3 regions of the Streptomyces sp. NPDC102259 genome follow, and region 3 is predicted to be linked to each of the others. Evidence: riboswitches for the same ligand, from Rfam matches in the RefSeq annotation. Region 3 holds a riboswitch; each other region holds the start of a gene.
The links. A riboswitch is a leader RNA that binds a small molecule or an ion and turns the genes downstream of it on or off. The one in region 3 is predicted to bind S-adenosylmethionine.
Positions count from the first base shown of each region.

Region 1 (3,269 bases), on a different contig from region 3:
GGCGTTCGCGATCGGGCTGGACTCCTGACCCGCTGAACACCGCCTCCGGCGGACCGTCGCTCACACGGCGGGCACGCAGCGGCCGCCCTCCGTCCGGTACTGCCACTGCGCGCCCTCGCTGACCAGCTCGCGCACCGCGTTCACGAAGCGCTCCACGTGCTCGTCCGGGGTTCCCGCGCCGAAGCTCACCCGGATCGCGTTGAGGGACTTCTCGCCGGGAGCCGCCTCGGGCGCGCCGCACTCGCCCTGGGTCTGGGGGTCACTGCCCAGCAGGGTGCGGACCAGGGGGTGGGCGCAGAAAAGGCCGTCGCGGACGCCGATGCCGTACTCGGCGGAGAGGGCGGCGGCGAAGTGGGAGCTGTTCCAGCCCTCGACGACGAAGGAGATCACGCCGACCCGCGGGGCGTCGTCGCCGAACAGGGAGAGCACCCTCACCTGCGGGACCTCGGCCAGACCGGCCCGCACCTTCGCGATCAGGTACTCCTCCCGGGCGACCAGGCTGTCGAAGCCCGCCTCGGTGAGGGCCTTGCACGCCGAGGCGATGGAGTAGGCGCCGATCACGTTCGGGGAGCCGGCCTCGTGGCGGGCCGCGCTCTCGTGCCACTCCACGTCCACTCCCCCGTCCTCGCGCCGCGTGACCTTGCGGCTGGCGCCGCCGCCCGCGAGGTACGGGTCGGCCGCCACCAGCCAGTCGGCGCGACCGGCCAGCACACCGGAGCCGAAGGGCGCGTACAGCTTGTGCCCGGAGAAGGCCACCCAGTCGACGTCGAGCTCCCGCACGGAGACCGGGTGGTGCGGGGCCAGCTGGGCCGCGTCCAGGACGATCCGGGCGCCGTGCTCGTGCGCGGCGGTCGCCAGCTCGCGTACCGGCCACAGCTCGCCGGTGACGTTCGAGGCGCCGGTGACGCAGACCAGGGCCGGGCCGTGGGGGTCACGCTCGGCGAGGGCCCGCTCCAGCGTCTCGACGGCCTGGCGCGGAGTGCGCGGGGCGTTGAGGTAGGTGACCCGGGCGTCCTTCCAGGGCAGCAGCGAGGCATGGTGCTCGGTCTCGAAGACGAAGACCTGGCAGTCGGCGGGGAGGGCCCGGGCCAGCAGGTTCAGGGAGTCCGTCGTCGAGCGGGTGAAGACGAGCTGGTCGTCGGGACGGCAGTCCAGGAACTCGGTCACCGTCCTGCGGGCGTTCTCGAAGAGGTCCGTGGACAGCTGCGAGAGGTAGCCGGCGCCGCGGTGGACGCTGCCGTAGTACGGGGCGTAGGCCGCCACGTCGTCCCAGACGCGCTGGAGGGCGGGGGCGCTGGCCGCGTAGTCGAGCGCCGCGTAGGTGACCTCGCCGCCCGTCACGAGCGGGACCGTGATATCCCGTCCCAGAACGGGCAGCTGCGCACAAACGGTACGGGCGGCGGCAGCGGTGGAGACAGACATGGCGAACTCCCGTGAGAGGCAAGGGGGAACCACCGTGCGAGCGGACATGGCTCGAGCACGGAGGAAGGTGAAAGGGGTATGCGGAGGCGGGGCTCTACGCCCTATCGCATTCGCTTGCTCACGGAAGACTCCCTCGAACGACCAGGACCCCTGGCGGTGCTCACTCAGAAGAGTGCGAGGGGTCCGCGCTTGCCGTAGACCTCGCTGCCTACGGCCTGGTCTTCACCCGGGGCACCCCGCCACGGACGGAGGGTTGCCGGACAGTCGGCCGGGGCCTCATGACTGTCACTCATGACCTGATACAGGAACGTACGTGAGGTGATCGCCGCCCCGCAACCCGTGTCCGGATCGCGGGACGGCCCGGGGCGGAGCCCCGAAGGGGCGCGGGGCTCATGTGCGGCTCCGCCGCGTGGGCGCGAGCGGCCACGACGGCGCCGCGGACGACCGAGGGCCCTCGCGGCACCGCCGGCGGAGCGCCTAGGCGTTGCTGGCGGCCACCCAGCGCTCCAGGGCCCGCTTGGCCGCGCCCGAGTCGATCGACTCCGCCGCCCTGTCCATCCCGGCCCGCAGCTGCTCCGCGAGGGTCCCGGCGCCCGGCTCGAGCGCCACGAGCGCAGCCGCCGAGTTCAGCAGCACGGCTTCCCGCACGGGGCCCGTCTCGCCCTCCAGGAGGCGGCGGGCGACCTCCGCGTTGTACGACGGGTCCCCTCCCCGCAGGGCCTCGACCGGGACCAGCTCCAGCCCGACGTCACGCGGGTCGAACGTCTCCTCGGCGACCTTGCCGTCGCGGACCACCCACACATGGGAGGTGGCCGTCGTGGTCAGCTCGTCGAGGCCGTCGTCCCCCCGGAAGACCAGGGACGAGTTGCCGCGCTCGGCGAAGACGCCCGCGACCACCGGCGCCATGCGCGGGTCGGCGACCCCGACCGCCTGCGCCCGCACCCTGGCCGGGTTGGTCAGCGGGCCGAGCACGTTGAACACCGTGCGGATGCCCAACTGGCCGCGCGCCGCGCCCACATGACGCAGCGCCGGGTGGAACTTGATCGCGAAGCAGAAGGTGATCCCGGCCTCCTGGGCCACCTCCGCCACCCGCCGCGGGGTCAGTTCCAGGTTGACGCCGAGCTTCTCCAGGACGTCCGAGGCGCCGGACGCGGAGGACGCGGCCCGGTTGCCGTGCTTGACGACCGTGGCACCCGAACCGGCCACGACGATCGCCGACATCGTGGAGATGTTGACCGTCTTCGCGCCGTCGCCGCCCGTGCCGACGATGTCGACGGTCGGGCCGGGCACCTCGATCAGGTTGGCGTGCTCGTACATCGCCCGGACGAGCCCGTTGATCTCCGCGACGGTCTCGCCCTTGGCCCGCAGCGCCACCACGAACCCGGCGATCTGCGCGTCGGTCGCCTCGCCGCGCATGATCCGGTCCAGCGCCCAGAACGTGGCGTCGGCGTCCTGGTCACGGCCGTACAGCAGACCGTTCAGCACCTCGGGCCAGGAACGGCCCGCCGCGGTGTCGCCTCCAGCGGGGGTCACAGCGCTCATAGCCGCTCCTGCGTGTGTCGTCGTATGCCGTGGTGCGCCTCGTCACAAGGTGCCACCCCACCCTATCCAGCCCGTGGGCACGGCAAAGGGCCCCGTCCGAAGACCGGACGGGGCCCATTCCTGCGGCGTGGCGACGCCTCAGCGATCAGTGGTGGCCGTGGCCGCTCGTGATCTCCTTGTATTCCTCCACGGTGGGCTTCGGAATCTGCTGATCCTCGCCGAAGTACGCTCCGCTGATCTTGGCGCGGAGCTTCTCCTTGCTCTTCACCTTGCGCTCGACACCGTTCTCGTCGACGGCGGCGCCG
Region 1 is NZ_JBIWMA010000018.1:7,521-10,789, reverse strand. Features, by position in the region: gene ACIRPU_RS32100 (Lrp/AsnC family transcriptional regulator) at 1-28, shown strand, start outside; gene ACIRPU_RS32095 (aminotransferase class V-fold PLP-dependent enzyme) at 61-1,422, opposite strand; SAM riboswitch class IV at 1,603-1,719, opposite strand; gene trpD (anthranilate phosphoribosyltransferase) at 1,900-2,964, opposite strand; gene ACIRPU_RS32085 (cytochrome bc complex cytochrome b subunit) at 3,110-3,269, opposite strand, start outside.
Region 1: linked by a shared signal. The riboswitch ahead of ACIRPU_RS32095 (aminotransferase class V-fold PLP-dependent enzyme) and the one ahead of thrC (threonine synthase) in region 3 are both predicted to bind S-adenosylmethionine.

Region 2 (3,269 bases), on a different contig from region 3:
CCCGGCACGGCCCAGGAGTTCGGCGGCTGCCGCACCGCGCACGGCTGTCTGCCGGCCGGGCAGGGCAACCTCGTCGGCGGTGACTGGTTCGACGTGCTGAAGCGGCCGGGTGACCGGGTCAGTCTGATCGTCGGGGACGCCATGGGGCACGGTCCGGAGTCCGCCGTCGCGATGATCCAGCTGCGCACCGCCGTCCGCACCCTGGCGGCGCTCGACATCCCCGCGGCCGACCTCATCGGCCGGCTCGACGCACTCGCCGGGGACTCCCCCGGCGTCTCCTTCGCGACCTGCATATACGCCGAGTGGGATGCCCGGCGGCGCACCTGCACCCTGGTGGGGGCGGGCCACCCTCCCCCGTTGCTGCGCGGCCCGGACGGCCGTACCGCCCCGGTCCGGCTGACCGGGGCGGGCCTGCCCCTGGGGCTCGGGGCGGGCAGCTACGAGGAGACCGTGCTGAGCGTGCCGGATCCGGCCCTGCTGGTGCTCTACAGCGACGGTCTGGTCGAGTCCCGCGACGCCGACATCGACCAGGAGATCACCCGCCTCGCGCGCACCGTGGACGCGGCGGCCGCCGCCGAGCCCGCGGACGGCGACGAGCAGGACGCGCTGCCGTCCCTGTGCCGTCGGCTCCTGCACGCTCCTTCCGGCGCGGCCGGAGCCGACGACCGCACCCTGCTGCTGGCCGAACTGACCCCTGCCGGGTGCTGAGTCGCCGGGACCGGCCGACGTGCCGGGTGCCCGCGCCCGCTCAGTCCGTCATGGCCTCCGAGGGGACGTGAACCGGGATTTCCCTGTGCGGACACTGTTCGAACCGACCGAAAATGTGAACGGGTGTACGTGCCGGGGTCGTTGGGACGTAAGTTGTGGCTCGAACTGCCCACGCCTCGGCCGAAAGACGGACGCCCCTCATGACCGACCATGTGACCACGCCCGGTTCAGCGGCACCTCAGAAGATCGACACCTCGGTGCCGCACTCGGCCCGTATCTGGAACTACTGGCTGGGCGGGAAGGACAACTACCCCGTCGACGAGGAGGCCGGCGACGCCTACACCGCCGTCTTCCCCGGCATCGTCACCATCGCCCGCAGCAGCCGCGCGTTCCTGCGCCGCAACATCACCTACCTGGTCGCCGAGGCGGGCATCCGGCAGTTCCTGGACGTCGGCACCGGCCTGCCGACGGCCGAGAACACCCATGAGGTCGCCCAGCGTCTCGCCCCGGAGACCCGGATCGTCTACGTGGACAACGACCCGCTGGTCCTGGCCCACGCCCGCGCCCTCCTCTACTCCACCGCGGAGGGCGCGACCTCCTATGTCGACGCCGACGTGCTGGACCCGGAGCGCATCCTGGCGAGCGCCGCCGAGACACTGGACCTCAGCCGTCCCACCGCGCTCATCCTCAGCAACATCCTGGGCCACGTCGCCGACTACGACCAGGCCCGCTCCATCGTGACCACTCTGATGGCGGCCCTGCCCTCCGGCAGCCATCTCTCCATCAACGACGGCTCGCGGGGCATCGACCCGGTCTTCGAAGCGGCCCAGGACGCCTACAACGAAAGCGGCGCCGTCCCGTACAACCTGCGCTCCGTCGACGAGATCACGGCGTACTTCGACGGCCTGGAGCTCCTGGAGCCCGGGGTCGTCCCGGTCCCCCTGTGGCGCCCGGAGGCGACCTCCCCCGCCCCGGACGTCATCGCCGAGCACGGCGGCCTCGCCCGCAAGCCGTAGCCGTCCACACCGGCTCCGCCGCACCGGACGGACGGCCGGCGCCGATGACACTCCGCCGCACCCGCCGTCACGGCCGGTGCGGCGGAGCCGTTCAACTCGTTCAACTCTCCTACCGATATTGACGGATAATGTCAGTACTCCGTAAGATCGACCCCGGCATTGAGTGTCAGCGTCAAGCCCTGGCTAGCTGACCGGCAACCCTCCTCCGCGGTGGGGTGCTCCAGGTGAAAGCCCGGCGGGATCACCGACCCCGCAAGCGCGTGGCCCCGGTTCAGGGGCCTGAGACGGGGAGGACCAGCGTGCGGCACAGCGGCAACCTGAGTGCCTCGATCGCGACCGCGGCGCTGTTCTCCGGATTCTCGCGCCGCCGCCACATCGACCTGCGGCGTTCCGCCAGCTGTCTGTGTCAGGGCTGATCACGCCCCACCTCGCAGGCTGACCCTCGCCACAGCGCGGTCACGCCGTCATCGCCCTCGGCCTCGACACGTCGTCGGCGTCCCCTCCCCCTGAACAGTTCTGAGCAGTGCCGCCCCGCGCGGGGCGGCACCCTCCGCGCATCGCCATGGCCTCATTCCGCACCGGCCTGTGCGCGGTGACCTTGGAGTAGGAGAACCATCCCGTGACAGCGCATCCGGATTCCCGTACCCCCCGGTGGGCGGCGCTCGCCGCACTCGTGACCGGCAGCCTTCTGCTCACCGCCTGCTCGTCGAGCGGCAGCGGCAGTTCGAGCGGCGAGGGCGGTCGCCCGAAGTCCGGTGGCACCCTGACCTTCGCGGTGGGTTCCGACGCCGGCTGCGTGGATCCGCAGCAGGTGGGCAGCAACGACACCATCTACTCACTGCGCCAGGTCGTGGACTCGCTGACCGACCAGGACCCCAAGACCGGCAAGATCGTGCCGTGGCTCGCGAAGAGCTGGGACATCAGCTCGGACACCACGACGTTCACGTTCCACCTGAGATCGGGTGTCACCTTCAGCGACGGGACGCCGCTGACCGCGCAGGTGGTCAAGGACAACTTCGACGCGGTGCCGAAGCTGGGCGCCCTCGGCACTCTCGCCCAGGGATACCTGAGCGGTGTGGAGAGCACCACCGCAGTGGACGCGCTCACGGTGCGGGTCAGGTTCAAGCTGCCCAACGCGCAGTTCCTCCAGGCCACGGCCACCCACTCGCTGGGGATCGAGTCGTCGGCGAGCGTGCGCAGGACCCCGCAGGAGAAGTGCAGCAAGGGAGTGGTCGGATCCGGGCCGTTCGTGCTGGACGGCTATGTGCAGAACCAGTCGATCACCCTGACCAAGCGCGCCGAATACGCCTGGGGTTCCTCGCTGTGGACCAAGCAGGGCGAGGCGTACCTGGACAAGGTGGTGTTCAAGGTGGTGCCCGAGGCGGGCGTGCGCACCGGCAGCCTCCAGTCCGGCCAGGTGGACGCGATCGGCAGCGTCGGCAGGGCCAACGAGGCGGCGCTCGAGGGCGGCGCGGTGAACCTCCAGCAACGGGCCAACCCAGGCGTGGCGTTCAACCTGGGGCTCAACAACTCCCGGCCGCTCTT
Region 2 is NZ_JBIWMA010000019.1:35,489-38,757, forward strand. Features, by position in the region: gene ACIRPU_RS33050 (PP2C family protein-serine/threonine phosphatase) at 1-708, shown strand, start outside; gene ACIRPU_RS33055 (SAM-dependent methyltransferase) at 909-1,724, shown strand; SAM riboswitch class IV at 1,880-1,989, shown strand; gene ACIRPU_RS33060 (putative leader peptide) at 2,024-2,140, shown strand; gene ACIRPU_RS33065 (ABC transporter substrate-binding protein) at 2,344-3,269, shown strand, end outside.
Region 2: linked by a shared signal. The riboswitch ahead of ACIRPU_RS33060 (putative leader peptide) and the one ahead of thrC (threonine synthase) in region 3 are both predicted to bind S-adenosylmethionine.

Region 3 (3,269 bases):
GACGAGAATTCCGGACGGGCGGGATCCGTAATGTGGCGAGAATTCGCCTGAATTGAGGGCAAGTCGGGCCCTACATAAGCCGCAAAAGCCACGAAAGAGGCGCACACATTGGCTGCTTCTTGTCGGGCGCGGGGCAGAAATCAAAGGCTCCGGATCCGGTGATCCGGACCGGCTTCCCCAACTGTACCGCGCTCAACCACACTGAATTGCCCCCTCCGCTTCTATCGCGGAGAGGGCAATTCGATGAACGCTCGGTAATCGATGTTACCGACGGTTACTACCAGTGGGTACTGACCGTCGGTCAGCCGCCGGCCACGGCCGGGATGATGGAGACGCCGGCGCCGTCCGGGGTGGCCGTCTCCAGACCCTGCTCGAAGCGGACGTCGTCGTCGTTCACGTACACGTTGACGAACCGGCGCAGCTTGCCCTGGTCGTCCAGGACCCGGGCGGCGATACCGGTGTGGTTCTTCTCCAGGTCGGCGATGACCTCACCGAGGGTCGCCCCCTCGGCCTTCACCTCGGCCTGCCCGCCCGTGTAGGTGCGCAGGATGGTGGGGATGCGGACGTTGACGCTCATGTCTGGTGATCTCCGGTCGGGTAGACGGCCTCAGGGGCGCGGGGCCGTGCGGATCGTGCGGCTGCCGCCGCGTGGGCGCGACCGGCCCACACCGGCCCGCAGCACACATACGGTCTTACAGCGGAGCGCCCCGCTCATGACGCGAGGCCGGCCTCGCGGAAGGAGTCGAGGTTCGGACGGATGGTCGCGGTCAGCCCGGTGCCGGCCACCGCGTCCAGGGTCTTCAGTCCGTCACCCGTATTGAGGACGACGGTCGTCCCGGTCGGGTCGAGAAGACCGTTCTCGATCAGCTTGCGCGTCACACCCACCGTCACCCCACCGGCGGTCTCCGCGAAGATCCCCTCGGTCCGCGCCAGCAGCTTGATCGCGTCGACGATCTGCTCGTCGTTCACGTCCTCCACCGCGCCACCGGTGCGCCGCGCGATGTCGAGGACGTACGGACCGTCAGCCGGGTTGCCGATGGCCAGCGACTTGGCGATGGTGTTCGGCTTCTGGGGGCGGACCACGTCGTGCCCGGCCTTGTAGGCGACGGACACCGGGGAGCAGCCCTCGGCCTGCGCGCCGAAGATCTTGTACGGCCTGTCCTCGACCAGCCCGAGCTTGATCAGCTCCTGGAGGCCCTTGTCGATCTTCGTCAGCTGCGAGCCGGAGGCGATCGGCACGACCAGCTGGTCCGGCAGCCGCCAGCCGAGCTGCTCGCAGATCTCGTACGCCAGCGTCTTGGAACCCTCGGCGTAGTACGGCCGCAGGTTGACGTTGACGAAGCCCCAGCCCTCGCCCGCCGAGTCGCCGATGAGCTCGGAGCAGAAGCGGTTGACGTCGTCGTAGTTGCCCTCGATGCCGACGAGTTCGCCGCCGTAGATCGCGGCCATGACGACCTTGCCCTGCTCCAGGTCGTGCGGGATGAACACACAGGACCGGAAGCCCGCCCGGGCGGCGGCGGCGCCGACGGCACCGGCCAGGTTGCCCGTGGAGGAGCAGGAGAGCGTGGTGAAGCCGAACGCGCGGGCGGCCTCGATGGCCTGGGCGACGACGCGGTCCTTGAAGGAGTGCGTCGGGTTGCCGGAGTCGTCCTTGACGAAGAGCTTGCCGGCGTCGACGCCCAGCTCGCGGGCGAGGTTGTCGGCCTGGACGAGCTTGGTCCAACCGGGGTTGATGTTGGGCTTGTCGGCCACGTCCGCCGGGACGGGCAGCAGCGGCGCGTAGCGCCAGATGTTCGCGGGTCCCGCCTCGATGCGCTTGCGGAGCTCCTCCGTGTCGTAGGAGGAGAAGTCATACGCGATCTCGAGCGGGCCGAAACACTCTTCGCAGGCGAAGACCGGGCCGAGGGGCACGCGGTGACCGCACTCGCGGCAGTTCAACGCCGCGGCCGGACCGAGGTCGACGGCAGAGGACGTCGTAGAGTCGGTGGTGCTTGCAACAGTCGTGCTTGCAACAGTCTGCGCAGCCATGTGAGGCGAGGCCCTTCCTCATCTTCCTCACGACGCATTTCGCCGTGAGACGGATTTGGCACCTTCCCGAGCCGGGAGCCTCGCGGAGCGATCACCGCATGGAGCGGTGAGCGTCACGAGACCGGCTGGAGGGTTGCCGGGGCTTCATCGGGCCGTATCCCTCTGCCCCTCTGGATGAGCGGTATGAAGTTGTGGACGGGGGCGACCTCGGACATGCGATGGTCATCCGCGTTGTTCAAGACTGTAACCGAAGGCCAGGACAGTTGAGATAGTCGTCCGAACCGCGAGATGGATCACACGGTCACCTCCTGTGCACCCGGTGTGATCACGACAGTGAGGAGCCGCAGACTGTGCTTCAAGAAACTGAGCGCTGGCTGGCCACCCGCTCCTGGGCCGTGACCGATCGTCCGCTCCACAGGATCATGGCCGCGAAACGCGCCACGAACCAGTCGGTGTCCGTCGTCCTTCCCGCGCTGAACGAGGAGGAGACGGTCGGCGACATCGTCGCGATCATCCGTCACGACCTCATGCACCAGGTCCCGCTCGTCGACGAGATCGTGGTCGTCGACTCGGGATCGACCGACCGTACGTCCGAGGTGGCCGCGGCGGCCGGCGCGCGGGTCGTCCACCGGGACGACATCCTGCCGCGCATACCGGCCGTGCCCGGCAAGGGCGAGGTCCTGTGGCGCTCCCTGCTGGTCACCACCGGGGACATCGTCTGCTTCATCGACGCCGATCTGAGGGAGTTCTCCTCCGACTTCGTCTCGGGGATCGTCGGCCCGCTGCTCACCGACCCCGGGGTGGACCTGGTCAAGGGCATGTACGACCGTCCGCTGGGCGGCGCGGCCGGCCAGGGCGGGAGGGTCACCGAGCTCATGGCCCGCCCGCTGCTCAACATGCACTGGCCGCAGCTGGCCGGGTTCGTGCAGCCGCTCGGCGGGGAGTACGCGGCCCGCCGCAGTCTGCTGGAGCAGCTGCCGTTCCCCGTCGGCTACGGCGTGGAACTGGGCATGCTGGTCGACGCCCTGCACCTGGTGGGCCTCGACGCCCTGGCCCAGGTCGACATCGGCGTGCGCAAGCACCGTCACCAGGACGGCCAGGCGCTGGGCCGGATGGCGGCGGCCATCTACCGCACCGCCCAGCTCCGGCTGGCCCGCGGGCATCTGATCCGCCCGTCCCTCACCCAGTTCGAACGGAGCACGGACGGCTTCGAGCCGCGCACCTACTCCGTGGACACCGAG
Region 3 is NZ_JBIWMA010000008.1:200,425-203,693, forward strand. Features, by position in the region: gene ACIRPU_RS20690 (ubiquitin-like small modifier protein 1) at 302-577, opposite strand; gene thrC (threonine synthase) at 712-2,028, opposite strand; SAM riboswitch class I at 2,044-2,209, opposite strand; gene ACIRPU_RS20700 (glucosyl-3-phosphoglycerate synthase) at 2,379-3,269, shown strand, end outside.